DNA from 3 places in the Microbacterium sp. Root61 genome. Region 2 is predicted to be linked to each of the others. Evidence: predicted binding sites of a transcription regulator. Region 2 holds the regulator's gene; each other region holds the start of a gene.
What was found. Region 2 encodes HrcA, which represses chaperone genes, less so after heat shock. Its sites were predicted from a motif close to TTNGCACTCGNNNNNNNCGAGTGCNAA; they were not measured.

Region 1 (9,608 bases), 920 kb from region 2:
TGCGCGCTCGGGCTTGTCGGCGACGACGACCTCGGTCGTCAGGAACAGACCCGCGATGGAGGCGGCGTTCTGCAGCGCGGAGCGCGTCACCTTGGCGGGGTCGATGATTCCCTGAGCGAACATGTCGCCGTACTCGCCGGTCGCGGCGTTCAGGCCGTGACCGATCGGGAGGCCTGCGACGGTGTTCGCGACGACGCCCGGCTCGAGACCGGCGTTCAGCGCGATCTGCTTGAGCGGAGCCTCGATGGCGACGCGCACGATGTTCGCACCGGTCGCCTCGTCACCCGTGAGCTCGAGCGTCGAGAAGACGTTCTTGCCGGCCTGGATGAGCGCGACGCCACCACCGGCGACGATGCCTTCTTCGACGGCTGCCTTCGCGTTGCGGACGGCGTCCTCGATGCGGTGCTTGCGCTCCTTGAGCTCGACCTCGGTCGCGGCACCGGCCTTGATGACGGCGACGCCACCGGCCAGCTTGGCCAGGCGCTCCTGCAGCTTCTCGCGGTCGTAGTCGCTGTCGGTGTTCTCGATCTCGCGACGGATCTGGGTCACGCGACCTTCGATCTGGTCGCTCTCGCCGGCACCCTCGATGATGGTCGTCTCATCCTTGGTGATGATGACCTTGCGTGCACGGCCCAGCAGGTCCGTGGTGGCGTTCTCGAGCTTGAGTCCGACCTCCTCGGTGATGACCTGGCCACCCGTGAGGATGGCGATGTCCTGCAGCTGCGCCTTGCGACGGTCGCCGAAGCCGGGAGCCTTGACGGCAGCCGACTTGAAGATGCCGCGGATCTTGTTGAGCACGAGAGTCGCAAGCGCCTCGCCCTCGACGTCCTCGGCGATGATGACAAGCTCCTTGCCCTCCTGGATCACCTTGTCGACGATCGGGAGCAGGTCCTTGATGTTCGAGATCTTCTGGTTCGCGATCAGGATGTAGGCGTCCTCGAAGACGGCTTCCTGGCGCTCGGGGTCGGTGACGAAGTAGGGGTTGATGTAACCCTTGTCGAAACGCATGCCCTCGGTGAGCTCGAGCTCGGTGCCGAACGTGTTCGACTCCTCGACCGTGACGACGCCTTCCTTGCCGACCTTGTCGATCGCCTCGGCGATCAGCTCGCCGATCGTGGAGTCAGCGGCCGAGATCGACGCGGTAGCGGCGATCTGGTCCTTGGACTCGACGGGGCGTGCCGACGCGAGCAGCTCGGCGGAGATGGCCGCAACGGCCTTCTCGATGCCGCGCTTGAGCGAGATGGGGTCAGCTCCGGCTGCGACGTTGCGCAGGCCTTCCTTGACGAGGGCCTGAGCCAGAACGGTGGCCGTCGTGGTTCCGTCGCCGGCGACGTCATCCGTCTTCTTGGCGACCTCCTTCACGAGCTCCGCGCCGATCTTCTCGTACGGGTCGTCGAGTTCGATCTCCTTGGCGATCGAGACGCCGTCGTTCGTGATCGTGGGGGCGCCCCACTTCTTCTCGAGCACGACGTTGCGACCGCGGGGGCCGAGCGTCACCTTGACGGCGTCAGCCAGGATGTTCAGGCCGCGCTCGAGGCCACGACGGGCCTCCTCGTCGAAAGCGATGATCTTTGCCATGTGTATGTCGTCCCTCCCGGACGTGGCGTCCGGACGTAGCGAATGGTCTGTTAGCACTCCGATAACGCGAGTGCTAATCCCATTCTGGCACTCGCACCAGGCGAGTGCAAGCCACGGGTCATGCGAGGAGGCGGACCGTTTCGGCCTGGGGACCCTTCTGCCCGGCGCCGACGGTGAACTCGACCGCCTGGCCCTCCTCGAGGACGCGGAATCCCGACATCTCGATATTCGAGTAGTGGACGAAGACGTCCTGGCCGTCGGCGACGGTGATGAAGCCGAAGCCCTTCTCGGCGTTGAACCATTTCACGGTGCCCTGGGTCATGCGATCACTCCTGTAGCTGGTGGGACAGGGAGATCGTATGCACCGCGCAGGCGTCGATAGCGCCCGAACGGCAACTGTTGACACGCGTGCATCGAACTGTTTACGGGCGTGAAACACGCCCGCGGTTCACGGCGTGGGTGTCGGGGTCGGCGGATTCGCCGTGCGGTCCAGACCGACCACGATCGTCAGCTGACGCGCTTCCGGGTTGTCCGCCGGCTGATAGATCGCGTTCTGCTCGATCTCGGCGCCGCCGATGGCCTCGGCCAGACCTGCCGCGGCCGCTTCATCCTGCGGGAGCGCGTAGTAGACCGTCGTCGTGGCGAAGTCGGTCGAGCCGGCACCGCTGGCGAGGACCGTATCCGGCGCCCAGCCCGCGGTGAGAACCTGATCCCGCACGCGCGCGGCGAGCCCCTCTTCCGGCGTCGCGTTGAGCACGAGCACGCTGTACGTCGTATCGATGACGGGTGTGACCACCGGCAGCGGCGTAACACTGGGAGCCGGCGTCGGGAAGAGTGTGACCTTGCCGGTGGCGATCAGCGTGCCGAAGATGCCCAGGGCGACCAGCACGATGGTGGCGATCACGGCCCAGAGGAGGACGAGGCCTCCCCGCATGTGCGGGTTCTCGGCACGATGCGCGCCGACCCGGCCCGGATCCGACGGGAGATCGTCGAAGCGATCCCTCGGGTAGGACTGTTTCGGCATTCCCCGATGCTACCTGGCCGTCATGAGGATCTCGTGCGCGCGGCTCGCCGTGAGGCGCTACTCGCCCGCGGCCGACGCCCTCGCGAGGCGCGCCTGCTCGCGCGCGTCGCGGATCCGACGCAGCCGCTTGACCAGCATCGGGTCGTACTCCAGCGCGTCGGCGGTCTCCAGGAGCCGCCCGAGCAGTTGGTAGTACCGCGCCGGAGACAGCTCCAGCTCGGCACGGATCGCCTCCTCCTTCGCGCCCGCGTGCCGACGCCAGGCAGCCTCGAAATCGAGGAGGGCGCGTTCGCGGTCGGTCAGAGGCACACCGCCACGCTAACCCGCGCGGGCCGCCGGATCCGCGCGCCACTCCACGAAGCCGCCGAGCGGATCGACCGCCGCCACAGGCACGGCATCTCGGCCGAGCACGAACCCGCCCCACGCGGCCGGGTCGACAGGCGGATGCCAGGCCTCATGTAGCGCGGGCGGGTCGATCGTCACCCACACAGCATCGAGGTCGCGCAGCGCCCCGAGCAGGCGTTCCCGTCCCGCACGCGGGATGTGCGGCAGCACGCCGGGCGTCGTCACCACCAGCGTTGCCCCGACCGGGACCCGGGCGGCGAGGGCGAAGAGCACGGCCGGATCCGAGGCATCCCCCGCCACCAGCAGCGGCGGATCGGATGCGGCGATCCGGAGTGCAGCGCGGATCCGCTCGACGCGGCCGATCTCCCCGGGCCACACGAGCGCCTCCAGGAATCGCGCGTCGGTCGGATCGGCGGCATCGAGCGGCTCCAGATCGATGCCGGCGCGCCACACGATGTCCGGCATCCGCAGCGGTGGGCGCCTCTCTCCGCGCACCTCGCAGTCCAGCACGACCGCCGAGACGCCGTCGGTCGGATCCAGCGCCACGACGCCCTCCGGCGTCCGATACCGGTACGAGTAGCGGTCGGGGTACAGGCAGAGCCCCGCGCTCGCGCCCAGCTCGAGCAGTGCGATCGGCCCGTCGATCGTGCTGAGGGCGGGCAGCAGAGCAGCGCTGCGCTGCGGCTCGTTCGTCTGCAGGCGGCGATGGGATGCCTCGGCCACGACTTCGTCGGCATGCGCCGCGAGCCAGGCCGCCCAGGCCGCGAACGGCTCCTCGGGCGCTCCGAGCAGCCGCGTCACCGCGAACACGAGCGGCGGCTGCCGCCGGGTCTCCGGGATCCGCGCCAGGAGGGCCGAGACATCGGCATCCGCTGCCACGCCGCGCGCCCAGTCCGCGTACAGCGCGGAGCGGCCGGGCGCCTCCTCGCGCGCGAAACGGCCGTAGCGCTCCGCTACGGCGGTCGCGGCATCCGTGGTCATCTGCCCATTCTCTCGGGAGAACATCAGCGCAGCCGAACCACGCGACGTGCGCGTCGGGTTGAATGGAGGGGCAGAAGGAGGAGTCATGCCCTACGAAGTCACCAAGAGCGACGCCGAGTGGCGGTCCGAGCTGAACCCCGAGCAGTACGCCGTGCTGCGCGAGGCGGCGACCGAACGTCCGTGGACCGGTGAGCTGCTCGACGAATCGCGCGCGGGACTCTATGCCTGTGCCGCGTGCGGTGCGGAGCTGTTCCAGAGCGGCACGAAGTTCGACTCGCATTGCGGCTGGCCGAGTTTCTACGAGTCGGTACGTCCGGACGCGGTCGAGCTCATCGAGGACAACGCCCACGGGATGGTGCGCACCGAGGTGCGCTGCGCCCAGTGCGGCTCGCACCTGGGCCACGTGTTCCCGGACGGCTTCGGCACCCCGACCGGTGACCGCTACTGCATGAACTCGGTCAGCCTCGCCTTCACCCCGGACTCGAGCACATGACCTTCCCCCCGCCCCCTCCACACGCCGCTGACGCGTCGCGCGGAGCCTCCGGGCGCGTGGGCCCATCCGCCCTGGAGGCCGTCCGGGCACGGCGGTCGTGGTCGAAGGTGACGGATGTCGCTCCCACGCATGAGGAGCTCGTCACGTTCGTCTCGGCCGCAGGTCGGGTCGCCGACCACTCCTCGCTCGCCCCGTGGCGTCTCATCGAGCTGCGCGGCGACGACCGCGAGCGCCTCGGTCGCGCGATCAACAAATCCAACGGCGACAAGGGCTCGTCGTCCAAGCCACTGCGTGCGCCGCTGTTGATCGCGGTGGTGGCCAGCTACCGCAAGAGCGACAAGGTGCCGCGCTGGGAACAGGAGGCCGTCGCCTCCGGCATCGCACACGTCCTGAGCCTCGTCCTGGACGAAGCCGGATGGGGCGTCATCTGGCGCACCGGCCATTACACGCGGTCCAAGGCGGTCGCGAAGGCGCACGGGCTGAAGAAGCACGAGGAGCTGCTGGGCTGGCTCTACGTCGGCGGAAAGCCCACCGGACGCCTCGGCCGGCGCAAGCCCGTCGACGCGCGACACCACCTCAGCCGGATGCCGCAGGACTGACACGGACTCCGCGTCGGCTCAGCGCCGCGAGCGTCGCCGCCACGGCGCGGCCGCGATCAGCACCGCGAGCAGCGCCACAGCCATCATCGCGAACTGCTGACCGAGGTCGGGGCTGGCCGCCGTCGGCCACGCGGCATCCAGTGCGACCGCCGTGACCAGCTGCCCCACGACCGTGCCGAGCGCCAGCAGCAGCACGCCGGTGTAGGCGACGAGCGCGGACGACAGGAAGATGTAGACCACGCCGAGCGCGCCGCCGAAATAGAGCCACGGCTCGGTCGGGAACGGCTGCGGGGGCCCGACCAGGGCGACGTGGATCAGCGCCGCGGTCACGAGGATCGTCGTGCCCCCGATGAAGTTCACGAGGGTCGCGGTCAAAGGCGTACCCACCTGCGCCCGGAGCCGGCCGTTGGTGGCCTGCTGCCAGGCGACACCCATGCCGGCGACGAACGGCAGGACGAGCATCCAGAACGGCACGCTGGCCGCGGCGCCGCCGGTGAGCGAGATGCCCACGGCGACCAGCGCCAGCGCTCCCCCGACCACGCGCGGCATCGTCACGGCGACCGCACCGCCCGGACCGAAGCCCATCCGATCCAGCAGCAGACCGCACACGATCTGCCCCGCGACGTAGCCGACGGTGAACAGCGAGACGCCGATGATGCCGACGGCGATGCCCTGCGTGGCGACGGTGAACGCTCCGGCGGCGCCGCCAGCCAGCATCCACCACGGGATGCTGCGGCCGCGCACACCGCGGACCAGCTGGCCGAAGCCCCTGCGGCCCGCCGGCAGCGCGGCGGAGAGCACGATGAGGATCACCAGGCCGGTGCCGAACGAGACCGCGGCGGCCACGAAGCCGTCGTCGAGTCGAAGACCGAGCTGCCCATTGATGCGTGCCTGGATCGCCGTCAGGGCGCCGATGAGCGCCGCCCCCACAAGGGGAACCCAGGCCGGCACCCGAGCATGGTCGCGGGAACCTGCCATCACGAGCCGACTACGGGACTTGAACCCGTAACCCCCTAATTACAAGTTAGGTGCGCTACCAATTGCGCCAAGTCGGCAGGACATCCACTCTACCGGGGACTGATCCCCGACCCGATCAGTTCGAGGGCGTGGGCGTCGCGGATGTCGACCCGGAGGGCGCCGGCGAAGGCGTCTTGTAGTACGCGTCGCTCGCGATCGTGAGCACGAACTGCGCGAACTCCTTGGGGTCATCGACAGCGCCGACGTACGGGATGCCGTTGACCAGGATCGTGGGAGTGCCGGTCAGGGCGATGCCGTCGGTGTCGGGCAGTCCCTGCAGCGCGCGGTCGGTGGCGGCCTTGGCCCACATGGCGAACGACTCGTTCTCGATGCAGGAGCGGAGAGCCTTGGGGGCGTCGGTGCCCTGAGCGATGGCGAGGGCCGCCAGCTCGGAGTCCGTCAGTCCGTCCGAATCGACGTCGGGGCGCTGCGCGAGCAGCTCGTTGTTGAACTTGAAGAAGGTGTCGGGGGCGTGCGTGGCCACGCAGGCGGCCGCGCTCGCGGCGCGCAGCGAGTACTTCGTGCCCTTCGACTTCGCCGTCAGCATCGCGACCGGGTAGTACGTCAGGGTCGCGGCATCCTCGCTCACCCACTTGGAGAGCTGCTTCACGTTCGCCGTCTGGAAGTCGCTGGCGCCCGCGGACAGATAGTCGACGTACACGCGGATGTCCACAGCCGGCGGCGCAGTCTCGGTCGGCGCCGGAGCCGCCGCCTCGGTCGGTGCGGCAGCCGGAGCGTCAGCGCCCGGTGCATCGGCGACATCGCCCGCGGCCGGCTCGGTGGCCACCCCGGCGACCGTGGTCACGATGATGCCGTCGTTGCTGACGTTGGCCGGCTGGACGAGCGTCTTGGAGCTCGAGGAGGAGAACGCCCAGGCCACCACGACCGCGGCGACGGCGACGATCGCGACAGCACCCACGCCAACGGCGGTACGACGGATGACGCGTGCGCGAGACTGCTGCGCCTGCACCTGCTGGGCCTTTTCACGGACCGCCTCTCGGCGATCGCGCTGGACTGGCTCGGTGGGTGACTCGTCGTTGGACATGGAACCTCTGGGTATACGGGGCCGGTGTTCCGGCTGGCCGCGCGGGTGTCGCGGTCTGTTCGATGCTAGTCAGAGAGGCTGGGAAATACCCAGACACCCGCCGCACAGAGGCCGTGTCATACTGGGAAACGCGTCCAATGGCGGGCGTGCGGGTATCAGCCCCCGCTTATTCCATCACTACGGATCGTCCGGCACGTACCTGCCGGTGAGGAGAAGAAGAAAATGGCGTCAGTCACGTTCGACAACGCAACCCGTCTGTACCCCGGGGGCACCCGCCCCGCGGTCGACAAGCTCAACCTCGAGGTCGCCGACGGCGAGTTCCTGGTTCTGGTCGGCCCCTCCGGCTGTGGCAAGTCCACGTCCCTGCGCATGCTGGCCGGCCTCGAAGAGGTCAACTCCGGCCGCATCCTGATCGGCGACCGCGATGTCACCGACATCCCGCCGAAGGATCGCGACATCGCGATGGTCTTCCAGAACTACGCGCTCTACCCGCACATGACCGTCGCCGAGAACATGGGCTTCGCCCTGAAGATCGCCGGCGTCGGCAAGGAAGAGCGCGCCGCTCGCGTGCTCGAGGCCGCCAAGCTGCTCGACCTCGAGGAGTACCTGACCCGCAAGCCGAAGGCCCTCTCGGGTGGCCAGCGTCAGCGCGTCGCCATGGGTCGTGCCATCGTGCGTCAGCCGCAGGTGTTCCTCATGGACGAGCCGCTGTCGAACCTCGACGCCAAGCTCCGCGTCCAGACCCGCACCCAGATCGCGTCGCTCCAGCGCCGCCTGGGCGTCACCACCGTCTACGTCACGCACGACCAGACCGAGGCCCTCACCATGGGCGACCGGATCGCCGTGCTCAAGGACGGCCTGCTGCAGCAGGTCGGCACCCCGCGCGACCTGTACGAGCGCCCGAAGAACGTCTTCGTGGCCGGCTTCATCGGCTCGCCCGCGATGAACCTGTTCCCCGCCGACCTGGTCGAAGGCGGAGCGGCGTTCGGCACCGGCATCGCCGCCCTCGAGGCGGACACGCTCGGCAAGGCGCACGGCTCGCAGGTCACCATCGGTGTGCGCCCCGAAGACATCGTGGTCGGCCCCGAAGACGGCAAGGGCCTGTCGGTCATCGTCGACCTCGTCGAAGAACTCGGCGCCGACGGCTACCTGTACGGCCACTCGGAGGTAGGCGGCAAGCGCACCGACATCGTCGCGCGCGTCGACGGCCGTCGTCACCCGAACGCGGGCGACACCGTGGTGCTCGCTCCGGTTCCGGGACACGTCCACGTCTTCGACATCGAGAGCGGCGAGCGACTGACCGACAAGGCCATCGCGTCCGCCTGAGAAACGACGACACCGCGGCGCGGGTGGGTCTCGGACCCTCCCGCGCCGCGGCGCATTCCAGGGGAGAAATGACAGAAGCACTCAGCATCACCGCGAGTTCCGTCGATCCGGGACTGCTGACCCTGCCCTGGTCCACGCCCCTCGCGGAGTGGCCGAGCAGCACCATCGTGTCGCTGCCGAAGGGCCTCTCCCGCCACCTGGTGCGCTTCGCGAACCTGTCCGGCCGTGTCGTCGCCATCAAAGAGACGACCGTCGAGATGGCGCGACGCGAGTACGACATGCTCGGCAACCTCACCCGGCTGGATGCACCGTGCGTCGAGCGCGTCGCGGTGGTCGCCGGGCGGACGGATGCCGCGGGCAAGCCCCTCCCGGCCGTCCTGGTCACCGCGCACCTGCGGTTCTCCCTCCCCTACCGGGCGCTGTTCACCCAGGTCCTGCGGCCCAACACCGCCACACGCCTCGTGGACGCCCTCGCGCTGCTGCTCGTGCAGCTGCACAACGTCGGCTTCTTCTGGGGCGACGTGTCGCTGTCCAACACGCTGTTCCGCCGGGACGCCGGCGCATTCTCGGCCTACCTCGTGGACGCCGAGACCGGCGAGCTGCACGAGAGTGGACTCACCCCGGGTCAGCGGGCGCACGACCTGGATGTCGCCCGCACGAACATCGCCGGCGAGATCATGGACCTCGAGGCGGGCGGACGACTCGAAGGCGGCGTGGATGCCGTCGCCATCGCCGACGGCATCATGTCCTCCTATCAGTCGCTGTGGGCCGCCCTCACCGACCAGGAGACCTTCGCCGCCGACGAGTCCTGGCGCATCACCGAGCGCGTGCAGCGCCTCAACGACCTCGGCTTCGACATCGGCGAGATGTCGATCCAGGCGACCGCCGACGGCACCAAGGTGTCGATCGAGCCGAAGGTGGTCGACGCCGGTCACCACCAGCGTCGCCTCATCCGCCTCACCGGACTCGACGTCGAGGAGAACCAGGCGCGTCGCCTGCTCAACGACCTCGACGAGTTCCGCGCGCGCAGCTCGCGCCAGGGCGAGGACGACGAGGAGATGGTCGCGCACGAGTGGCTGACTCGCGTGTTCGAGCCCGTCGTGAAGGCCATCCCTTTCGACCTGCGGTCGAAGCTCGAGCCCGCCGAGGTGTTCCACCAGGTCCTCGAGCACCGCTGGTACATGTCGCAGGCGCGCGGAC
Region 2 (9,608 bases):
GCCCCGATCCGGGAGCGCGTCGAAGCCGCGCGCGAGCACCCGATAAGTCGCCAGCCCCACACCGCGGGGGATCGCCGTACACGACGCCGCGATGAACCCGGCGACCGGCGGCGGATCCTCCCGCCCGACGTAGTCGATCGAGACCAGTCCGCCCATGGAGTGCGCGACGAGCAGCACGGGGCCGCGCTCCGCGGCGTCCCGCACCGCACCGTCGATCGTGGCGAACGCGCCGTCCAGCGTGAACTCCTCGGCCATCCGTGTGCCGTGGCCGGGCAGATCCACCGCCGTGACCGGATTGCCGCGCGTGCGCAGGTACTCCACCTGCGCACGCCACATGGTCGCGGACGTGCGGATGCCGTGCACCAGGACGATCTGAACGACCATGTGCCCAGGCTAGAGCGAACCCGTGCTCGGCGAGGTCATCGCAGGACGATCACCGTCACCGCCCGGCTGGTCGAGGAGAGCGCACTCTCCGGATCCGTCGGCACGAACGTGGCCGTGTACTGATGGATGCCGCGGGTCAGGGTCGCCGGCAGTCGCAGGCTCGCGAGTCCCCGGGTGACCGCAGCCGAACCGACGACGGTGTCGCCCTCGCGGAACTCCACCGTGCCGGTGACGCGGGGCACGTCGCTCACGTACGCCACGAGGGTGGCCCGCAGCAGACGGTTGATGTGCACCGGGGGCAGTGCGACCAGCGAGGTCGTACTCTGCGCGCGCTCGTCGACACCGGCCGCGACGCCGACCAGCACCGGATCGTGGTCCGACGAGCGATACGGGTCGGGGGCGTAGAACAGCGACCCGTGCACGTTGTAGCGGCTGTACTCCAGTGCCACCGCCTCGCCCGAGTTGATGTTCCAGATGTCGCCGCCGGTCGCGCGTTCCCGTGCCCCGGCGCTCATCAGGATGTGGTCGAGTGAGCCGACCATGCCGGAGAACAGGTACGACGAGGTCTCGATGCCCAGCGACTGCTCGGCATCGACATACCCCGCGTCGTAGAGCACCTGCAGCGGGTCCTCGTGGCCGTACGAGTTGAAGTCGCCGGCGAGGAACACCGAGTCGATGTCGCCCTGGATCGTGGCGATCCAGTCGCGCAGAGCCGCGGCCTGCCGTTCCCGAGACTCGTTCGAAGCGCCCTGACCGTCCAGCACGTCGGCATCGCCGGGCCAGGGGCCGGGGGAGGACTTCGACTTGAAGTGGTTCACGGCGAACAGGAAGCGCTCGCCGCCTGCGGCCGGACGGAACACCTGGGCGATGGGCTCGCGGGCGTTGCCGAAGGCCTGGTCGTCGGCCGACTGGGTGCCGAGTGCACGGGAGGCGCCGACCGGGGTCACTGTTGCGGGCTGGTAGATGATCGCGTTGGTGATGACGTCCTGCCCCGCGGGGTCCGGCAGCTCGGTGGACGACGGCACGAAGGCCCACCTGGTCGCACCGGCGGCCGTGTTGAGCGCCGTCACGAGTGAGGCGGTGGCTTCGTCCGCGGCCTCGCCGAGCGCGGCCGAGTTCTCGATCTCCATCAGACCGACGACATCGGCGTCCAGCGCGTTGATGGCCGCGACGATCTTGGACTGCTGGCGAGCCAGGTCTTCGGCATCCCACGCGCCGCGCTGATCGCAGCCCTGGCGCACCGAGATGCCGTCGCCGGTGCGATCCGGGAAGGACACGCACGTCGCCGTCTGGGTGCCGAGCGTCGTGAAGTAGTTCAGGACGTTGAAGGATGCCACCGACACATCGCCGCCGACGGCTGCGGGTGCGGCCGTGCGCAGGTCGGCGAACTGCACGCCGTCCAGGCCCGCACCGTCACCGACGAGCGGGGCGGTCGGGTTGAGCTTCCACGTGCTGTTGCGCCAATCCACGATCACGGGCTCCGTGAATGTGGCGGAGGCCCCGACGACGATCGGTTCGGTCAGCGAGACGTACGGCGGTGTCAGGGAGCTGTTGGCGGGCGACAGATAGTTCGTCGACGCGCCGTCGTCGAGCACGACCGCTCGCGCGACGTTGTCCGCCGCGACGGCCGCCGCTTCCGGCGACCCGGGGCGGGCGGCATCCGTCGGCTGACGCAGGGGCGTCGTGCCGAACGCGAGGCCGACCTCGCCGTACTGGTTCGTCGCATAGGTGTTGCTGACCGTGTAGGTGCCCTGCGGGGCCAGGAGCATCGACTCGAGGCTCTCGCGCTCCGCTTCGGTGGCGGGCCAGGCGACGGTGGCGGGTGCCGGTGCGGCACCGACCGCAGGAACGACCTTCGCGTCGGCCGCGGCCACCGTGATCTCGGTGAGACCGTTGAACTCCGACACGACGCCGGTGACCTCGAGCGTCTCGCCGATGCTCACCGCGGCAGCGCCGTCGGGGGAGTAGACGAAGACGGCGTCCGAGGCCGTGTGGGTGGCGAGGTCGATCGCTCCGCCGGTGCCGGCGGTCTGGATCACGTAGCCGTTGAATCCGCCGCTGGCATAGCGGGCGGTGACGACGCCGGTTGTGGTGACGGCCTTGTCGACGTACCCCGGAGCGCTCTGGATCTGGGCGATCGTCACGGTCTCGGGATCCGGATCGGGATCAGGGTCGGGAATCGTTCCCGCCGGCGTCGGCGTAGGCACGCCGGCCGTGAAGTCGGCGGCGTTGTTCGCCGTGTTGACGGATGCCGCATTCCGCGCCACGGAGGTGCCGTTGTTGGTCACCGGGGCAGCGCCGGTGCCGGCGAAGTCGCTCGCCGTGCCCCAGCCGACGTAATCCACCACCTGCGGCAGGGCAGCCATGCTCAGCCCGCCGCTGAGCGCGGTGACGGAGTCGACGAGGGCGACCTTGCCCGCGGTGCCAGACATCGGAATGACGCCGTCGGCGTCGGGCAGGAAGGACGGCAGCGCCACGTTCGCGCCGGTCGCCTCGCCGACGAGATAAGTCCCTCCGGGAGGGAGCGTCACATTCGTCAGTGGGGTGACCTGCCAGTTGACCCCCGCGGTGGACGCGTACTGCACGCTCCATCCGTTGATGTTCACCGGCGCGGCGCTGACGTTGCGCAGCTCGATGAAGTCGCGGTTGAAGGCGGCGCCGGCGTTTCCTCCACCGCCGTAGATCTCGTTGATCACGACGGGAGCGCTCGCAGAAACGGCCGCCGAGGAGGCGGCCGGAAGGGCGAGGACGGAGACGGCGAGCGTGGCGGCGGCGAGGCCGGCCAGCAGCGGCATGCGCACCCGGGAGGCGGACGGCACGCGAGAGGCGAGGTGGTTCACTGCGCTGGACTCCTTCGATCGTGTGAATCGCCCGGTGTCGGGCTCATCGCTCTCCCCGGCTCTACCCTGTCGATCGGCCGACGCCGACACAAGAGGCATCGCGCCCAACACTCGGTGAACACCGCCCGGCCGTGTTGAGGCATCCCACCCCGGTAGAATCAAGGTGACATGTCACCTCGCGCCCTCAAGCCCCTCGAACCGTCGGCCACGCCGCCCGAGCTGCTTCGTAACTTCTGCATCATCGCCCACATCGACCACGGCAAGTCGACGCTTGCCGACCGCATGCTGCAGATCACCGGTGTGGTCTCCGATCGCGACATGCGCGCGCAGTATCTCGACCGCATGGACATCGAGCGCGAGCGCGGCATCACGATCAAGAGTCAGGCGGTGCGGATGCCGTGGGCCACGGCCGACGGCACCTTCGCGCTGAACATGATCGACACGCCCGGTCACGTCGACTTCACGTACGAGGTCAGCCGCTCGCTCGCCGCATGCGAGGGCGCGATCCTGCTGGTGGACGCCGCGCAGGGCATCGAGGCCCAGACGCTCGCGAACCTGTACCTGGCGCTCGAGAACGATCTGCAGATCATTCCGGTGCTGAACAAGATCGACCTTCCGGCGGCCGACCCGGAGAAGTACGCCAAGGAGCTGGCCAGCCTGATCGGCGGCAAGCCCGAAGACGTCCTGCGCGTCAGCGGCAAGACCGGCATGGGCGTGGAAGAGCTCCTCGATCACGTCGTCGCGAAGATCCCCGCCCCGAAGGGCGACCCGAACGCGCCCACTCGCGCGATGATCTTCGACTCCGTCTATGACTCCTACCGCGGCGTGATCACCTACGTCCGCATGATCGACGGCAAGCTCAACCCGCGCGAGCGCATCCAGATGATGTCGACCCGTGCAGTGCACGAGCTTCTCGAGATCGGCGTCTCCTCGCCCGAGCCGACCCCCACCAAGGGTCTCGGCGTCGGCGAGGTGGGCTACCTCATCACGGGTGTGAAGGACGTGCGCCAGTCGAAGGTCGGCGACACGGTCACCAGTGCCGCCAAGCCCTCCAAAGAGGCGCTGCCCGGCTACACGGACCCGAAGCCCATGGTCTTCTCGGGCCTGTACCCGATCGACGGCAGCGACTACCCGGTGCTGCGCGAAGCGCTCGACAAGCTGAAGCTCTCGGACGCCTCGCTCAACTACGAGCCGGAGACCTCGGTCGCGCTCGGCTTCGGTTTCCGCTGCGGCTTCCTGGGCCTCCTGCACCTCGAGATCGTCACCGAGCGCCTGGAGCGCGAGTTCGGTCTCGACCTCATCTCGACGGCACCGTCCGTGACGTACGAGGTCATCACCGACGACAAGAAGAAGTTCGTCGTCACCAACCCGAGCGAGTTCCCCTCGGGCACCAAGATCTCCAGCGTGACCGAGCCGATGGTCAAGGCCGCGATCCTCGCGCCCAAGGACTACGTCGGCACGATCATGGAGCTGTGCCAGTCGCGTCGCGGCACGCTGCTCGGCATGGAGTACCTCGGTGAGGACCGCGTCGAGATCCGCTACTCGATGCCCCTCGGTGAGATCGTCTTCGACTTCTTCGATCACCTGAAGTCCAAGACTGCCGGCTACGCCTCCCTCGACTACGAGCCGAGCGGCGACCAGGAGGCCGACCTCGTGAAGGTCGACATCCTGCTGCAGGGCGAGCCGGTCGACGCGTTCAGCGCGATCGTGCACCGCGACAAGGCGTACGCGTACGGCGTGCTCATGACCGAGCGCCTCAAGAAGCTCATCCCGCGCCAGCAGTTCGAGGTGCCCATCCAGGCCGCCATCGGCGCCCGCATCATCGCGCGCGAATCGATCCGCGCCATGCGCAAGGACGTCCTTGCCAAGTGCTACGGCGGCGATATCAGCCGTAAGCGCAAGCTGCTGGAGAAGCAGAAGGAGGGCAAGAAGCGCATGAAGATGGTCGGTCGCGTGGAAGTGCCCCAGGAGGCGTTCATCGCCGCACTCTCGGGCGATACCGAGAAGAAGGACGCGAAGTAGGCTTTTCTCATGCGCCGCGGAACGTTCAGGGACGAAACCGTCGACTACGCCGCAGTCGGCGCCACGCAGGCGCCGGATCTGATGCAGTACCCGCCGGAGCGCAGCATCCCGGCGGAGGAGTCGTGGCGCATCGGCAGCGGTGAGGCGCGCTTCACCTCGGCCGGCGAGGCGCTGCTGTCGTGGACCGCGCAGCGCGGCGGCGGACTGGAGCTGAGCGATGTGCGCCCGGCGGCCGGTCCGATGTACGCGGGCGTGAGCTTCGACGACGAGGGCAACCCCGTCACGCCCAGTCGCATGGAGGCCGACCAGCGGTTCGACTCGGACGGCACGCCGTACGTCGGCGCCGGTACGACGATCTCGCTCAGCGGGCGAGTGGACGGGATGCGCGCCGACGGCGAGCTGCGCGTCATCTTCGCCGTCGAGGAGCCGCGACGCGTCGGGTTCGCGCTCGGCACCGTCGGGGGCTCGGTCGTGAGCGGCGAGGAGTCGTTCATGCTCGAGTGGCACCCCAACGACGAGGTCTGGTTCACGGTGCGCGCGTTCGATGCGCCGGTCTCGTTCTTCTATCGGATGTTCCCGCGGCTCACTCGTCGTCGTCGTCAAGCCCTGTTCACGCGGTACCTCCGGGCGATCTCGCCCCTGTACACGACCCCCGCCTGATGGGCTCCGCCCTGCCGCTGGGAGACCCGGCGCCGGTGGACGGCCGTCTCCCGGCCGAATCCCGCATCGATCCCGATGCGGACTTCGGCGTCTACCTGCACGTCCCGTTCTGCCGTGTGCGCTGCGGCTACTGCGACTTCAACACCTACACCGCCAGCGAGCTGCGCGGTGCACGCCAGGACGAGTACGCCGACACCCTGCTGCGTGAGGTCGACTTCGCCCGCAGCGTGCTGGCCGAGGCCGGACCTCTCCGCCCCGCTTCAACCGTCTTCTTCGGCGGCGGCACCCCGACGCTGCTGCCATCCGGCGACCTCGGGCGCATGCTGCAGGGCGTCCGCGACACGTTCGGCATCCGCCCCGGCGCCGAGATCACGGTCGAGGCGAACCCCGACACGGTCACGACCACGGTCGCCGAGGAGCTCGCGGCATCCGGAGTCACGCGCTTCTCGATCGGTATGCAGTCCGCTGTGCCCCATGTCCTGGCCGCACTCGACCGCACCCACAACCCGGCCAACGTCGCCACCGCCGTCGCGGCGGCACGTGCGGCGGGCCTCGACGTGAGCGTCGACCTGATCTACGGCGCACCGGGGGAGTCGCTGGAGGACTGGCGTCTCTCGGTCGAGACCGCGATCGCGCTGGCACCCGACCACATCTCGGCGTACGCGCTGATCATCGAGGATGGCACCAAGCTCGCCCGCCAGATCCGTCGCGGCGAGGTCCCGGCGCCCGACGACGACCTGCAGGCCGACATGTACGAGCTCGTCGACGACCTGCTCGCCGCAGCCGGGTATGACTGGTACGAGGTGTCGAACTGGTCCATGGGGCCCGAGCACCGCTCCCGCCACAACCTCGCGTACTGGCAGGGGACGGACTGGTGGGGATTCGGCCCCGGCGCGCACAGCCACGTCGCCGGGCTGCGCTTCTGGAACGTCAAGCACCCCGCGGCCTACGCGCAGCGCGTCACCGCGGGCGAGTCGCCCGCGGCGGGTCGGGAGACACCGGATGCCGAGGCACGGGCCCTCGAGAACGTGCTGCTGCGCTCGCGCATCCGCGAAGGGCTGCCGATCTCGGAGCTGCTCGGCGAGGGGCGCCACGCGGTCGCGGCGCTCATCGCCGACGGACTGATCGACGGCACGGCCGCCGTCCACGGACGCATCGTGCTGACCCGGCGCGGGCGTCTGCTCGCGGACGCGGTCGTGCGCGCGCTGACAGACTGACGCGCCTCCCGGCCGCATCCGGCTCGATCCGGTAGAATTGGCACTCCAGACATGTGAGTGCCAGGCGTGGGAGGAGGCGAGATGGTCACCGACCGAGGGCTTCAGGTGCTGCGCGCGATCGTGCAGGACTACGTCGACACCCGCGAACCCGTGGGCAGCAAGGCCATCGTCGAGCGCCACGCCTTCGGCGTGTCGGCCGCAACGATCCGCAACGATATGGCGCTGCTCGAGGATGAGGATCTGATCGCGGCTCCGCACACCTCGTCCGGCCGGGTGCCGACCGACAAGGGGTATCGCGTCTTCGTCGACCACCTCGCCGAGCTGCGACCACTCAACCACTCGCAGCGCACGGCGATCTCGTCCTTCCTCGAAGGTCCCGCCGACCTCGACGACCTGCTCTCGCGCACGGTCCGCGCCCTCACCCAGCTCACCGGCCAGGTCGCGATCGTGCAGTATCCGTCGTTCGCGCGCGCCAGCGTGACGCACGTCGAGCTCGTCGACCTCGGCAGTGGGCGGATGCTGGTCATCGTCGTCACCGACACCGGCCGCGTCTCGCAGCGCATCGCCACCGTCCGTGAAGAGTTCGACGAGACCGATCTCGCTCGCCTCCGCAGCCGCATGGCGGCCCTGGTCGTCGGGCGCTCCGTCCGTGACGGCGCCCAGCGCGTCGCCGAGATGCTCGAGACCGAGTCCACGGCGGTCACCCGCGATTCGGCCGCGGCGGATTCGATCGCGCGCATCTTGGCGGAGGAGCTCGACGAGTTCCGGCAGGACCGCATGCTGATGGCGGGCGCGGCCAACCTCGCACGACGCGAGTCCGACTTCCGCGGCAGCATCTATCCGCTGCTCGAGGCGATCGAGGAGCAGGTCACCCTGCTGCGGCTGATGAGCGAGATGGTCGCCGACGAGCACGGTCTGGCGGCGAGCATCGGACGCGAGAACGAGCAGTTCGGCCTGTCCGAGGCATCCGTCCTCGCGAGCGACTACGACGTGACCAGCGGGCACGCGCGCGTCGGCGTACTGGGCCCGATGCGCATGGACTATCCCACCAATCTCGCGGCGGTCCGTGCCGTCGCGCGCTATCTCACTCGGATGCTGGAAGAAGACGACAGCGCCCGCTAGGGCGCCGGCATCCCTGAACGAACGATCCCGCGGATGACGCGGCAGGAAGGCGAATGTGGCTGACCACTACGAGGTTCTCGGTGTGTCGCGCGAAGCGACTCTGGATGAGATCAAGAAGGCGTACCGCCGTCTCGCCCGAGAACTCCACCCCGATGTGAACCCGGGCGAAGACGCCTCCGAGCGCTTCAAGCTCGTCACGCACGCGTACGACGTGCTCAGCGACACCGAGCAGCGCCGGCGTTACGACATGGGCGGCGACTCCGCGTTCGGCGGGGGCGCCGGCGGGTTCAGCGGCTTCGGCGACATCTTCGAGACGTTCTTCGGCGCGCAGGGCGGCCAGCGCGCCGGCCGTCCGCGCTCGCGACGCGAACGCGGCCAGGACGCCCTGGTGCGGGTCACCCTCGACCTCGGCGATGTAGTGTTCGGCGCGCACCGCGACCTCGAGGTCGACACGGCCGTGCTCTGCGAGACGTGCGAGGGCTCGTGCTGCCAGACCGGCACCTCCCCGGTGACGTGCGACATCTGCCACGGCTCCGGCCAGGTGCAGCGCACTGTGCGCAGCCTCCTCGGCAACGTCGTGACCAGCGCCCCGTGCAACATCTGCCAGGGCTACGGCACGACCATCCCGTACCCCTGCGCCACGTGCCAGGGGCAGGGCCGGGTCCGCGCCCGCCGCACCGTCTCGCTCGACATCCCGGCCGGCGTCGAGACCGGACTGCGCCTGCAGTTGCCCGGCTCGGGCGAGGTCGGCCCCGCCGGCGGCCCGAACGGCGACCTGTACCTCGAGGTCACCGTCAACCCGCACGAGACCTTCAGCCGCGACGGCGATGACCTGCTCGCGACGCTCGAGGTGTCGATGCCCGACGCGATCCTCGGAACGACGACGACCATCGAGTCGCTCGACGGACCCGTGGACCTCGAGGTGCGCCCCGGCGTCCAGGCCGGCGACGTGCTCACGATCAAGGGTCGCGGCATCACGCCGCTGCGCGGCACCCAGCGCGGCGATCTGCGCGTGGGCGTGCACGTGGTGACCCCGACGCGCCTCGACGCGAAGGAGCGAGCCCTCATCGAGGAGTTCGCCAAGAAGACGAAGTCCCCGCCGCCGCACCTCGCCGAGTTCCACCAGGGACTCTTCGCGAAGCTGCGCGACCGCTTCCGCAACAGCTGATCCGATGGCGCTGCACTTCCTCCTCGACGAACCGACGTCCGCGCACGCGGGCGACGCGGTCATGCTGACCGGCGCCGAGGCGCACCATGCCGCCGCCGTGCGTCGCGTGCGCGTCGGCGAGGAGGTCTCGGTCGGCGACGGCCGAGGTGCCTGGCTGAGCGGGGTCTGCGAGACCGTGAGTCCGCGCGAGGTGGT
Region 3 (9,608 bases), 3.0 Mb from region 2:
ACGGCCGCGGCCGCGGCATCCCCGTCCTCTTCGGCCTGCGGCTCATCCGCGTCGGCAGCCGCAGCCGCGTCGGCATCCGCGGGCGCGGCATCGTCGTCGCCGTCCTGGGTGACCGTCGTGTTGAAGCTGCCGTCGTTCGCGGTGTTCCCGATCGAGACGTCGCCGATCGTCACATCGACGTCCGAGTCCACGACGGTCGCGTCGTCCCCGGCGGCCACGGCGCCGTCGCCGGAGGCGACCACCGAGTCCTGGTCGAAGATCTGCGACACGTCGCCGCCGTTGGTCCAGATGTTCTGGTTGACGGACTGGTCGACGACCGTCGACCGCGCATCTATCGTCGTGAACTGATTCACGATGCGGGAGATCTCGCGGATCACTTCGTTGGTCTCCCGCGGCTCACCCCCGCCGCGCGGATCGACGGGCTGGGTGACGACTCTCGTCGTGACATGAGCGTTGTCGACGATGACAGGCTTGACGGCCTTGACATCTGCCAGGCAGGCATCGCCCACCCCGCTTCTGGCCATCATCGTCTGCGGCGATTCTGCGAATTCATCCACGGCCGCGGGATCTCGCAGCAGGCTCATGATGAATGCGATCAAAGCGTCGGCTATGGTCGCAACCGGTGTGCTCATTTTCGGCTCCTCAGCGTGGTCGAACATGGGTATCCCGCAGGATAAGACTGGTGATTTTCAGGCTATGTACTTGTCATCGGGGCAGCATCGGGGGTTGCCCCGATGCTGGTGGGGGTTATGAGGGGGGTCGTGCGGCCGCACTCGGGTCGGCGTCACCCGTGACGCCGGTGTGCTCGGCCCCGCCGGCCGACTGCTCGACGACGACGCGGAGCTTCGCGACGAGGTCCGAGCGCGAGGTCGCCCCCAGTCGACGCCGGATGTGGGCGATGTGGTGTTCCGCTGTGCGCGGCGAGATGAAGATCGTCTCGCCGATCTCGGCGTAGGTCTTGCCCTGCAGCACGAGGCGGGCGACGTCCCGCTCGCGTTCGCTCAGGACCGTGCCGTCGGAGCCCGGGAGCGCCGGGGCGTCCGCCGCGCCGACACCGACCGGCTCGCGCGTGCCCTCGGTGGGGTGGAGCTCGCGCGCACAGGACAGCAGGCGGGCGGCGACCTTGCGATCGGTGGATCGACTGGCGCCATGACCGGCGAGGCGTGCGCCGTCCCAGCCGAGTCCTGCCGAGGCGAGGCCGTGTGCGGCCGCTTCCACGGCGTCCGCGTCGACGGATCCGGCGAGGCATGCGGTCCAGACGCGGCCGGCCTGCGCCATGACCGCGGCGATGGGGCTGTCGGGAGCTGCCTGCAGGAGCGCCTGGGCGTGCGGCTTGAGGTCACTCGGACGATTGAGCAGGATGCCGCGCTGAACGCCGGTCCAGCGCAGATGTGCCGACCAGATCGGCGGCGACCCCAGCTGGTCCACGATCTCCAGCGCTCGCGCGAAATGCGTCTGCATCCGCTCGGCGTCGCCCACGCGTGCCGCGGCGGTGAGCAATTCGGTGAGCGGCTGCAGGAGGTAGAGATCCACCTCGACGTGCAGCCCGGTGTCGCGCACCTCGGCCCACACGGCCTCCAGTCGAGCGGCGTCCTCGTATCGTCGCGCAATGGCGACGCGGATCGCCTGCGCGAAGAGATCGTCGCGCGGAGTGCGTGCCGCGGAGCACTCCAGGGCGCGATCCAGGGCCTCCCGAGCCGCCAGCGGCCGTGATCGCTGCAGCGCCAGCCATGCGCGCCACAGCAACAGGCGTGGTCGCGCCCAGTCTCCGCCCTGGGCTCCCCGGATGGCGTCTTCGATCACGTCGTGAGCGATCTCCAGATCTCCGGTGTTCAGCGCGACGACGGCGGCGACGACGGCGGGGAGCTCGGGGATGGGTGCCGAGGTCGCCGAAGAGGTGTAGATCTCGGACGCGCGCACCAGGTCGGCCACGGCAGCCTCCGTGCCGTCGGCGCGCAGAGTGGCTCGCAGGCCACGATCCATCAGCTCCATGGCCACGCCCAGTGTCGTGGGCAGAGCCTCCTGCCGCCCGATCGGCGGAACGGCCCTGCCCGAGCCGATCGCGGCGATCGTCGCGCGGGCCTGCGAGGTCGGCGACGTCGGGGGGAGTGACTGGTACACGGCATCGCCGGTGCGCAGCATCGCGCGCATCGACCACACGGCGGCAGAGGTGTCGGCGATGCGATCGCCGTCGCTCGCGGCATCGGAAGCGGAGAGCTCGTCGATGATCGCACCGGCCGCGTCGATGTCTCCCGTCGCCCACGCAGCCTGCGCTCGTCGTCCGCCGAGTTCCCCCGCTGCTGCGCCGCAGCGAAGGGCATCGTCGTAGAAGTCGAGGGCGCGGCGGGGGGTGCTCTCCAGCATCCGGTCGCCGTGGGCCACCAGGGCTGCGGCGAAGCCGGGATCGCGCACGCCGGTGATCCACCGTCGATAGTCCGGGTCATCGACCGCCCCTGCACCGTCTGCGGCGAGGACGTCGCCGAGGTCGATCAGCCGACGCACCGGGAGGCTCGCGCGGACCGACGACTCCACGAGCGGGACGGGACGGCCGTTGCGGGTCAACAACCCCTCGGCGTACCCCTTGGCGATCGCCTCGGCCCCTCCGTCCAGAAGTCGCGGGCCGGGGGCCGGGGCCACGCACAGGGCTTCGATCTCGTCCCGAAGCTTCGTCGGGAGCGAGTCGATGCGGTGGAGGACACGATCCTCGAGGGTTCGTCCGAGAGCGGTGTGGCGGGGGTCGTCCGCGCAGTCGCGCACGTCGTGGAGGGCGAGCGCCTCGGACACGAGCCACGACACTCCGCCCGTGAGGTGCAGGATGTGGTCGACGCAGGAATCGGAGATCACTCGATCGCCCGCGGTGAGATAGGTCAGGACGTCGGAACGCGACACATGCCCGAGCACGATCGCGGAACGGGTCCGTTCCAGCGGACGGGTGATGAGGGTGAGTTCGTCGAGCCGGGGCCACGGTCGGCTGGCGACCACGAGCGCCGCGTCGGGATCCTCCGCCCGCGCGCGCAGGTCGGCGATCTGGTCCGCCCCGAGGAGGTGGAGGTCGTCCACGAGGAGCACATGATCCTGCGGCACGCGGGCGACTTCCGTGGACTCGACGAGCAGACTAGCTTCGGCCGGGGCTTCCGACAGCAGGCGATGCAGTTCGCGCAGCATCGTCGACTTGCCGGATCCCGCCGTGCCCACCACCACGGCGCGCGCGGGTCCGGTCGCAGGCGTGGCGAGTGCGGTCATCGTGGGACGCGCCTGGCGTTCCCAGATGAATCTATGGGTTTCGCCTGGGTCAGCCAGGACAGGTGAAGGCAGCGTGGACATCTCGATGGCGCATCCGTCGATCAGACCGGTTCGCCCGGCGACGGAGTCGGGTCGGGAGTAGACGGCGGCGGTTCTTCCGCAGGCTGCGCAGGCGGGTCCGCGGGAGGATCGCTGGGTGGGGGATCGGCGGGCGGGTCCACGGGCGGGTCCACCGGCGGATCGACGGGCGGATCCGTGGGGCCGGGGTCGACCGGCGGGTCGGTCGGGCCCGGGTCGACGGGCGGATCCGTCGGGCCCGGGTCGACGGGCGGGTCGGAGGGGTCGGAGTTCGCGGGCTCCTCCTCCGCAGGAGGATCGGCGGCCGGACCCTGCGGAGAGGTGGTGTGCGGTGCGCCACCGCCGGACGTTCCGAGGGGTGCGGGCGGTGCGGGCGCGGCGATCGCGCGGGGTGCGTCGGGCAGGCGCTCGATGGCCTCCCGGCGCGGATTGCCGCGCGGCGTCGGAGCGTCGGGCGTCGTCGGCTTCGACGCCTCCACGATCGGGCCACCGGCCGAGACCGGTGTAGTCCCGGCGGCGGCCGCCTGGTCGCCCCAATCGAGCCCCAGCCATTCGGTGAAGGTCTCCGGCTCGGCCTGCGCCGAGATGGCACCGCTTCCCAGCTCCGCGCTCGTCGCGATGATGACGCCGCAGCTGAGGATGATCGCGCCCCCGGCCATGGCGGCAGCGGCCGGAATTCGACCGAAGCGCCGGCGTCGTACCGCGGCCTGCGCCGGTGCGGCAGCGACACCGGGTGTCGCGAGGGCAGATGGCGGGGTATCGACGGCGTCGCGCGCGACGCTGCCGATCGCGGCATTCGCGGCTTCGGCTCCCGCCAGCGGTACCAGAGCGAGCGCTACGGCCGCCGTATCGGTCTTCGCGCTGTCGGCGAGGGCGAACGCGGCGCCGAGCGCAACGATCGCCTTCGGATCCGCGTCGATCGCTATCGGACGGTCGAAATGCTCGGACAGCAGTTGCGAGATGCGCGGTATCCGCGAAGACCCTCCGGTCAGCAGAATGGCCTGCAGGTCGCCCGTTTCGATGCCGGCCGAGTCCAGGGCGGTGTCCAGAACGTCGATCGTGCGCTCGACGCCGCCGTCGATCATGGCCTCGAACTCCGACCTCGTCAGACGCACGGTGGTGGCAGTCTGGGCGACGAGCACCGGCACGACCGCTTCCGCATCGAAGGACAGCGCCTCCTTCGCGGCGACGCATTCGCGGCGGAGTGCGGCGAGGGCGACGCGGGACGCGGGGTCCGCCGCGAGGTCGGTCACGGAGAGGCCCGCCGCGTCGATCGTGTGGCGCAGGACCGCATCATCGAAGTCCGCGCCGCCGAAGTCTGCGAGGCCGGTCGGTTCTCCCACCATGCGGACGCCGCCATCCGGCTCCTTGCGCAGGATCACGGCGTCGAAGGTGCCGCCGCCGAGGTCGTAGACGGCCAACGCCGCGCCGACGGCCAGCGGCGTCGTCGTCTCGTAATGGCGAGCGGCGGCTTCAGGCTCGGTGATCACCTGGACATCGGTACGGACTTCGCGAGCGATCGCGGACGCGACGAGGCCGGCGCGATATCCGCCCCATGTCGCAGGCACGGTGGTGGTGATCGCGGCGGGCTGGCTCCCTTCGCGTTCCACGACGGTGTCCAGCACCCATGCGACCATCCGGGCGAACAGGTACTCGGGAGCGAATCGATGCTCGCCCGCGACGATCGGGACGTCGTCGCCGATCCGGCGTTTGAACTCGCGGATCAGCCGTTCGGGCTGCGCCAGACCACGTCGTTCGGCGGCTTCGCCGAAGAGCAGGTCGTCCTCGGTGACGAAGATCGCGCTCGGCGTGCTGTCAGAGCTTCGTCCCAGACCGAATGCCGAGATGGCGAGCGCGCCATCGGATCCGACGCGGGCCGTGGACGCAGCGGTCCGGCTCGTCCCCACGTCGACAGCAAGAAAGTACGACGTCGATGCCATATTCAGCCCCACAACTGATAGGCGGATGCAAGTGATCCACCAGCAGGTTTACCACTCTTGGGCAGGATTGGCGAGGGTGTGTCGGGGAAACGTTCACCCGCGGCCTGACGATGTAGAGCCATGGTGACCTCCACCTGATCAGAGGGCTCCTCGCTCGATCTGATACACACGTCGAGCGGATGACGTCGGATTGGCACTCGCGTTGCATGAGTGCCAACGGTTCCCTAGACTGTCATTAGCACTCGGAGTATGAGGGTGCTAACCAGTCTTCAGTCTCAAGAAAGAAGAGGTAGACCGTGACGGTTTCCATCAAGCCGCTCGAGGACCGCATCGTCATCCGCCAGATCGAGGCTGAGCAGACCACGTCCAGTGGTCTGGTCATCCCCGACACGGCCAAGGAGAAGCCCCAGGAGGGCGAGGTCGTGGCCGTGGGCCCCGGCCGCATCGACGACAACGGCAACCGCGTTCCGCTCGACGTCGCCGTCGGCGACCGCGTGATCTACAGCAAGTACGGAGGCACCGAGGTCAAGTTCGGCGCCGACGAGTTCCTCGTGCTCTCGGCGCGCGACGTCCTCGCTGTGGTCGTCCGCTAGCCAGCGACTTCACGATCGAAGGGCTCGGATGCTTCGGCATCCGGGCCCTTCGTCGTTCCCGCCGACGGATCCTGGCAGGAATCGGATGGAGGTCGGCGCGCTCGCACGCTGCGACCGCGCCGCCGCGACGACGGCCGGTCCTAGGCTGGACCGGTGACCCGCGACCTGCCCCCGACCTCCGCAGAGGAGCGGTCGGCCCATGCGGCCCGGGAGCGCACGCTCGGCGGGATCTACACCTTCGCCGCGTACCTGCTGTGGGGGTTTCTGCCGCTGTACTTCCTGCTGCTCGCCCCGACCGGTCCATGGGAGCTCGTCGCGTGGCGGATCGTCCTCTCGCTCGCGTTCTGCGTGCTCCTGCTCGCGGTCACGCGCGGATGGGCGGCGCTCGGTCGCATCATCCGCAACCGTCGGCTGCTGGGCTGGACGGCGGTGGCCGCCGCCCTGATCTACGTCAACTGGCAGGTCTTCATCATCGCGACCCTCACGGGCCACGTGATCGAGACGAGCCTCGGCTACTTCATCAACCCGATCGTCACCGTGCTGCTCGGGGTGCTGCTGCTGCGCGAACGCCTGCGCCCCACCCAGTGGATCGCGATCGGCCTGTCCGCCGTCGCCGTCGCCGTCATCGTCGTGGGCTACGGCGCCTTTCCCTGGGTCGCGCTCACCCTGGCCTTCTCGTTCGGCTTCTACGGTCTGGTGAAAAAGCGCCTCGGCCCCTCGGTGGACGCCGTCAGCGGCCTCACTCTCGAGTCGGCGTGGCTGCTGCCGGTCGCGATCGTGCAGCTCGTCGTGGTCGCCACCACCACCGGCCTGACCCTCGGCACCGCCGGGCCGGGACACGCCACGCTGCTGCTGCTGGCCGGGATCCTCACCGCAACCCCGCTGCTCCTTTTCGCGGCCGGCACCCGACGCGTGCCGCTCACCGTCGTCGGTCTGCTGCAGTTCATCGCGCCGGTGCTGCAGTTCATCACGGGCGCCTGGCTCCTCGGCGAGCCGATGACATTCGAGCGCTGGATCGGGTTCGGCCTGGTCTGGGTCGCCCTCATCGTTCTCAGCATCGATTCGGTGATCTTCGCCCGACGTGCGCGCGGGGTATCGGATGTCGCGACACTGACCTGAGTCGTGTCCGAAAGCCGCTGCATCCTGCGGAAAAGTCACGGTGGCGTCACGATTTGACATCGGAGCGGGATCCGTTACACATCGTTAACGACTCGCAACACTCGCGAGACACAGACGCGATTAGGTTGGTGGCACTGGGCGGGCCCCGTGCCGCCCCCGTTCATTCACAGCAAGGAGCAACATGAGCGTCTTTACTCGCTCGCGCACCGCCACCGTTCTCGGTGGACTCGCGATCGTCGGTGCCAGCGCCCTCGTACTCGCCGGATGTTCCGGCGGCGGAACGGGCGGAGATTCCAGTGCACCCCCCGAGTCGGTGGACCTGTCCCTCAAGATCGGCACGATCCTGCCGCAGACCGGAACCCTCGCATTCCTCGGCCCGCCGGAAGAGGCGGGCGTCGGCCTGGCCGCGCAGGACGTCAACGACGCCGCCGTCGGCCTCACCATTCCCGACATCATCTACGGCGACTCGGGCGACACCGACAACAAGGCCTACGCCACAACCATCCAGAAGCTCATCTCCGAGGGCGTCACCGCGGCCATCGGTGCAGCATCCTCCGGTGTGACCAAGCTCTTCCTCGACGACGCCGTCGCGGCAGGCATCATCACGTTCTCCCCGGCCAACACGTCGCTGGACTTCTCGACGTGGGATGACAACGGGCTCTACTGGCGCACCGCACCGTCCGACACGCTGCAGGGCGAGGTGCTCGGCAACCTGGTCGCCGAGGACGGGCACGAGAACGTGGCCGTTCTGTACCAGAACGACTCGTACGGCACCGGTCTGAACAAGGTGTTCGAAGAGACCTTCACCGCAGCCGGTGGCACGGTCGTGGAGAGCCAGTCCTACAACACGGGTGACGCGACCTTCGACGCGCAGATCAGCGCGATCCTGGCCTCGAACCCCGACGCCATCGTGCTGATCACGTTCGACGAGATCTACACGATCGGACCGGCACTGCTGGCCGCGGGCTACCCGGCCGACCAGCTGTACCTGGTCGACGGCAACCTGAAGAACTTCGGTTCCGACGAGAAGTGGCCCGCCGGCGTCAGCATGGAAGGCGCCAAGGGCACCACGCCTGCCGGCCCGGCCACGCCCGAGGAGTTCCAGACGCGCCTGAACGAGTTCTGGACGGGCGAAGGCAACTCCGACCTGACCGACTTCTCGTACGCCAACGAGTCGTACGACGCCGTCATCCTGCTCGCGCTGGCAGCTCTCGCCGCCAACTCGACGGACCCGGCCGAGGTCGCAGCTCACCTGCAGGAAGTCTCCGGCGGCTCCGGTGACGGCACGAAGTGCACCGAGTTCAAGGAGTGCGCCGACATCATCCTCGGTGGCGGCACCGCGGACTACGACGGCTTCTCCGGACCGATCACGTTCGACGACAACGGTGACCCGACCGAGGCCACCGTCGGCGTCTTCCAGTACGGCGCCGACAACCTGTTCACCCGCATCGACCTCTAGATCGACGCAGCGAGGGCCCCGGAGCGATCCGGGGCCCTTTCGCGTGGCGTGCGGGCGACGCCCGGCTGCCGGCCCCGACCCTCCCACCCGCATCGCCGAGACAGCAGCGGGACGTCGAGACTGCGAGTATTACCCGCAGTCTCGAGGCTCCTGTGCAGTCTCGGGGTTCATGCCCTCGGGGAGCGCGCGTGTGGGCAACGCGCACACACAAAGAGATGAGCGGATGCCGCAGCATCCGCTCATCTCTTGTGCACTGTCGCGGGTCAGACCCCGTCGGCGCCCAGGGTGCCGAGGTAGAGGCCGATGACTTTGGGGTCGTTCAGCAGCTCGCGGCCGGTGCCCTCGTAGGCGTCGCGGCCCTGGTCGAGTACGTAGCCGCGGTCGCAGATCTGCAGGCAGCGTCGCGCGTTCTGCTCGACCATGATGGTCGTCACGCCGGCCTTGTTGATGTCGGAGACGCGGATGAACGCATCGTCCTGACGGACGGGGGACAGGCCCGCCGACGGCTCGTCGAGGAGGAGCACTGCGGGGTCCATCATCAGCGCGCGCGACATCGCGACCATCTGGCGCTCGCCGCCGGACAGGGATCCGGCGCGCTGCTTGAGCCGCTTGCCGAGCTCGGCGAAGATGCCGGTCACGAACTCCAGACGCTCGTTGTAGGTCTTCGGGGCCTGGAACAACCCCATCTGCAGGTTCTCCTCGATCGTGAGCGAGGGGAAGACGTTGTTCGTCTGCGGCACGAAGCCGACACCGCGCTGGACGAGCTTGTCGGATTTGAGTCCGACGACGCTCTCCCCGTTGACCGTCACCTCGCCGCTGCGCACCTTCACCATGCCGAAGATGGCTTTGAGCAGCGTCGACTTGCCGGCGCCGTTCGGGCCGATGATGCCGATCAGCTCGCCCTTGTGGGCGATCAGGTTGGCGCTGTTGAGAATGTTCACGCCCGGCAGGTAGCCGGCGACGAGATCCTTGATCTCGACGACGACGCGGTCGGTTCTGCCTTCTGCCAGCGCGGACGCGCCCGTCGAGCCTGTCGAGGTGCTCATCGCTTCTCCTCCTCGGCCTCGCTGATGGAGGCCTCCTGCTCTTCCTTGATCTCCTCGAGGAGCTCCACGGCGGCGGTGTCCAGCTCGCCTTCGATCCGGCCGGTGACGACGCCGAGGTCGACGTCCTGGT

Region 1: groL (chaperonin GroEL) is a predicted target of HrcA. The motif match lies at 1,629-1,655, and genes of this name have one in related genera.
Region 3: groES (co-chaperone GroES) is a predicted target of HrcA. The motif match lies at 5,452-5,478, and genes of this name have one in related genera.

What each region holds. Positions count from the first base shown of each region.
Region 1 is NZ_LMGU01000001.1:1,327,953-1,337,560, forward strand. It holds gene groL (chaperonin GroEL) at 1-1,578, opposite strand, end outside; gene ASD65_RS06485 (cold-shock protein) at 1,697-1,900, opposite strand; gene ASD65_RS06490 (LytR C-terminal domain-containing protein) at 2,027-2,602, opposite strand; gene ASD65_RS06495 (DUF3263 domain-containing protein) at 2,660-2,911, opposite strand; gene ASD65_RS06500 (DUF2332 domain-containing protein) at 2,921-3,928, opposite strand; gene msrB (peptide-methionine (R)-S-oxide reductase MsrB) at 4,014-4,421, shown strand; gene ASD65_RS06510 (nitroreductase family protein) at 4,478-5,020, shown strand; gene ASD65_RS06515 (DMT family transporter) at 5,039-5,998, opposite strand; tRNA gene ASD65_RS06520 (tRNA-Thr) at 6,003-6,075, opposite strand; gene ASD65_RS06525 (DsbA family protein) at 6,114-7,082, opposite strand; gene ASD65_RS06530 (ABC transporter ATP-binding protein) at 7,305-8,408, shown strand; gene ASD65_RS06535 (DUF4032 domain-containing protein) at 8,477-9,608, shown strand, end outside.
Region 2 is NZ_LMGU01000001.1:404,716-414,323, forward strand. It holds gene ASD65_RS02000 (alpha/beta fold hydrolase) at 1-384, opposite strand, end outside; gene ASD65_RS02005 (ExeM/NucH family extracellular endonuclease) at 420-3,179, opposite strand; gene lepA (translation elongation factor 4) at 3,393-5,246, shown strand; gene ASD65_RS02015 (DUF1990 family protein) at 5,256-5,906, shown strand; gene hemW (radical SAM family heme chaperone HemW) at 5,906-7,123, shown strand; gene hrcA (heat-inducible transcriptional repressor HrcA) at 7,205-8,245, shown strand; gene dnaJ (molecular chaperone DnaJ) at 8,301-9,413, shown strand; gene ASD65_RS02035 (16S rRNA (uracil(1498)-N(3))-methyltransferase) at 9,418-9,608, shown strand, end outside.
Region 3 is NZ_LMGU01000001.1:3,400,712-3,410,319, forward strand. It holds gene ASD65_RS15860 (IniB N-terminal domain-containing protein) at 1-632, opposite strand, end outside; gene ASD65_RS15865 (LuxR C-terminal-related transcriptional regulator) at 748-3,243, opposite strand; gene ASD65_RS15870 (Hsp70 family protein) at 3,345-5,261, opposite strand; gene groES (co-chaperone GroES) at 5,558-5,854, shown strand; gene rarD (EamA family transporter RarD) at 6,008-6,973, shown strand; gene ASD65_RS15885 (ABC transporter substrate-binding protein) at 7,155-8,432, shown strand; gene ASD65_RS15890 (ABC transporter ATP-binding protein) at 8,696-9,478, opposite strand; gene ASD65_RS15895 (ABC transporter ATP-binding protein) at 9,475-9,608, opposite strand, start outside.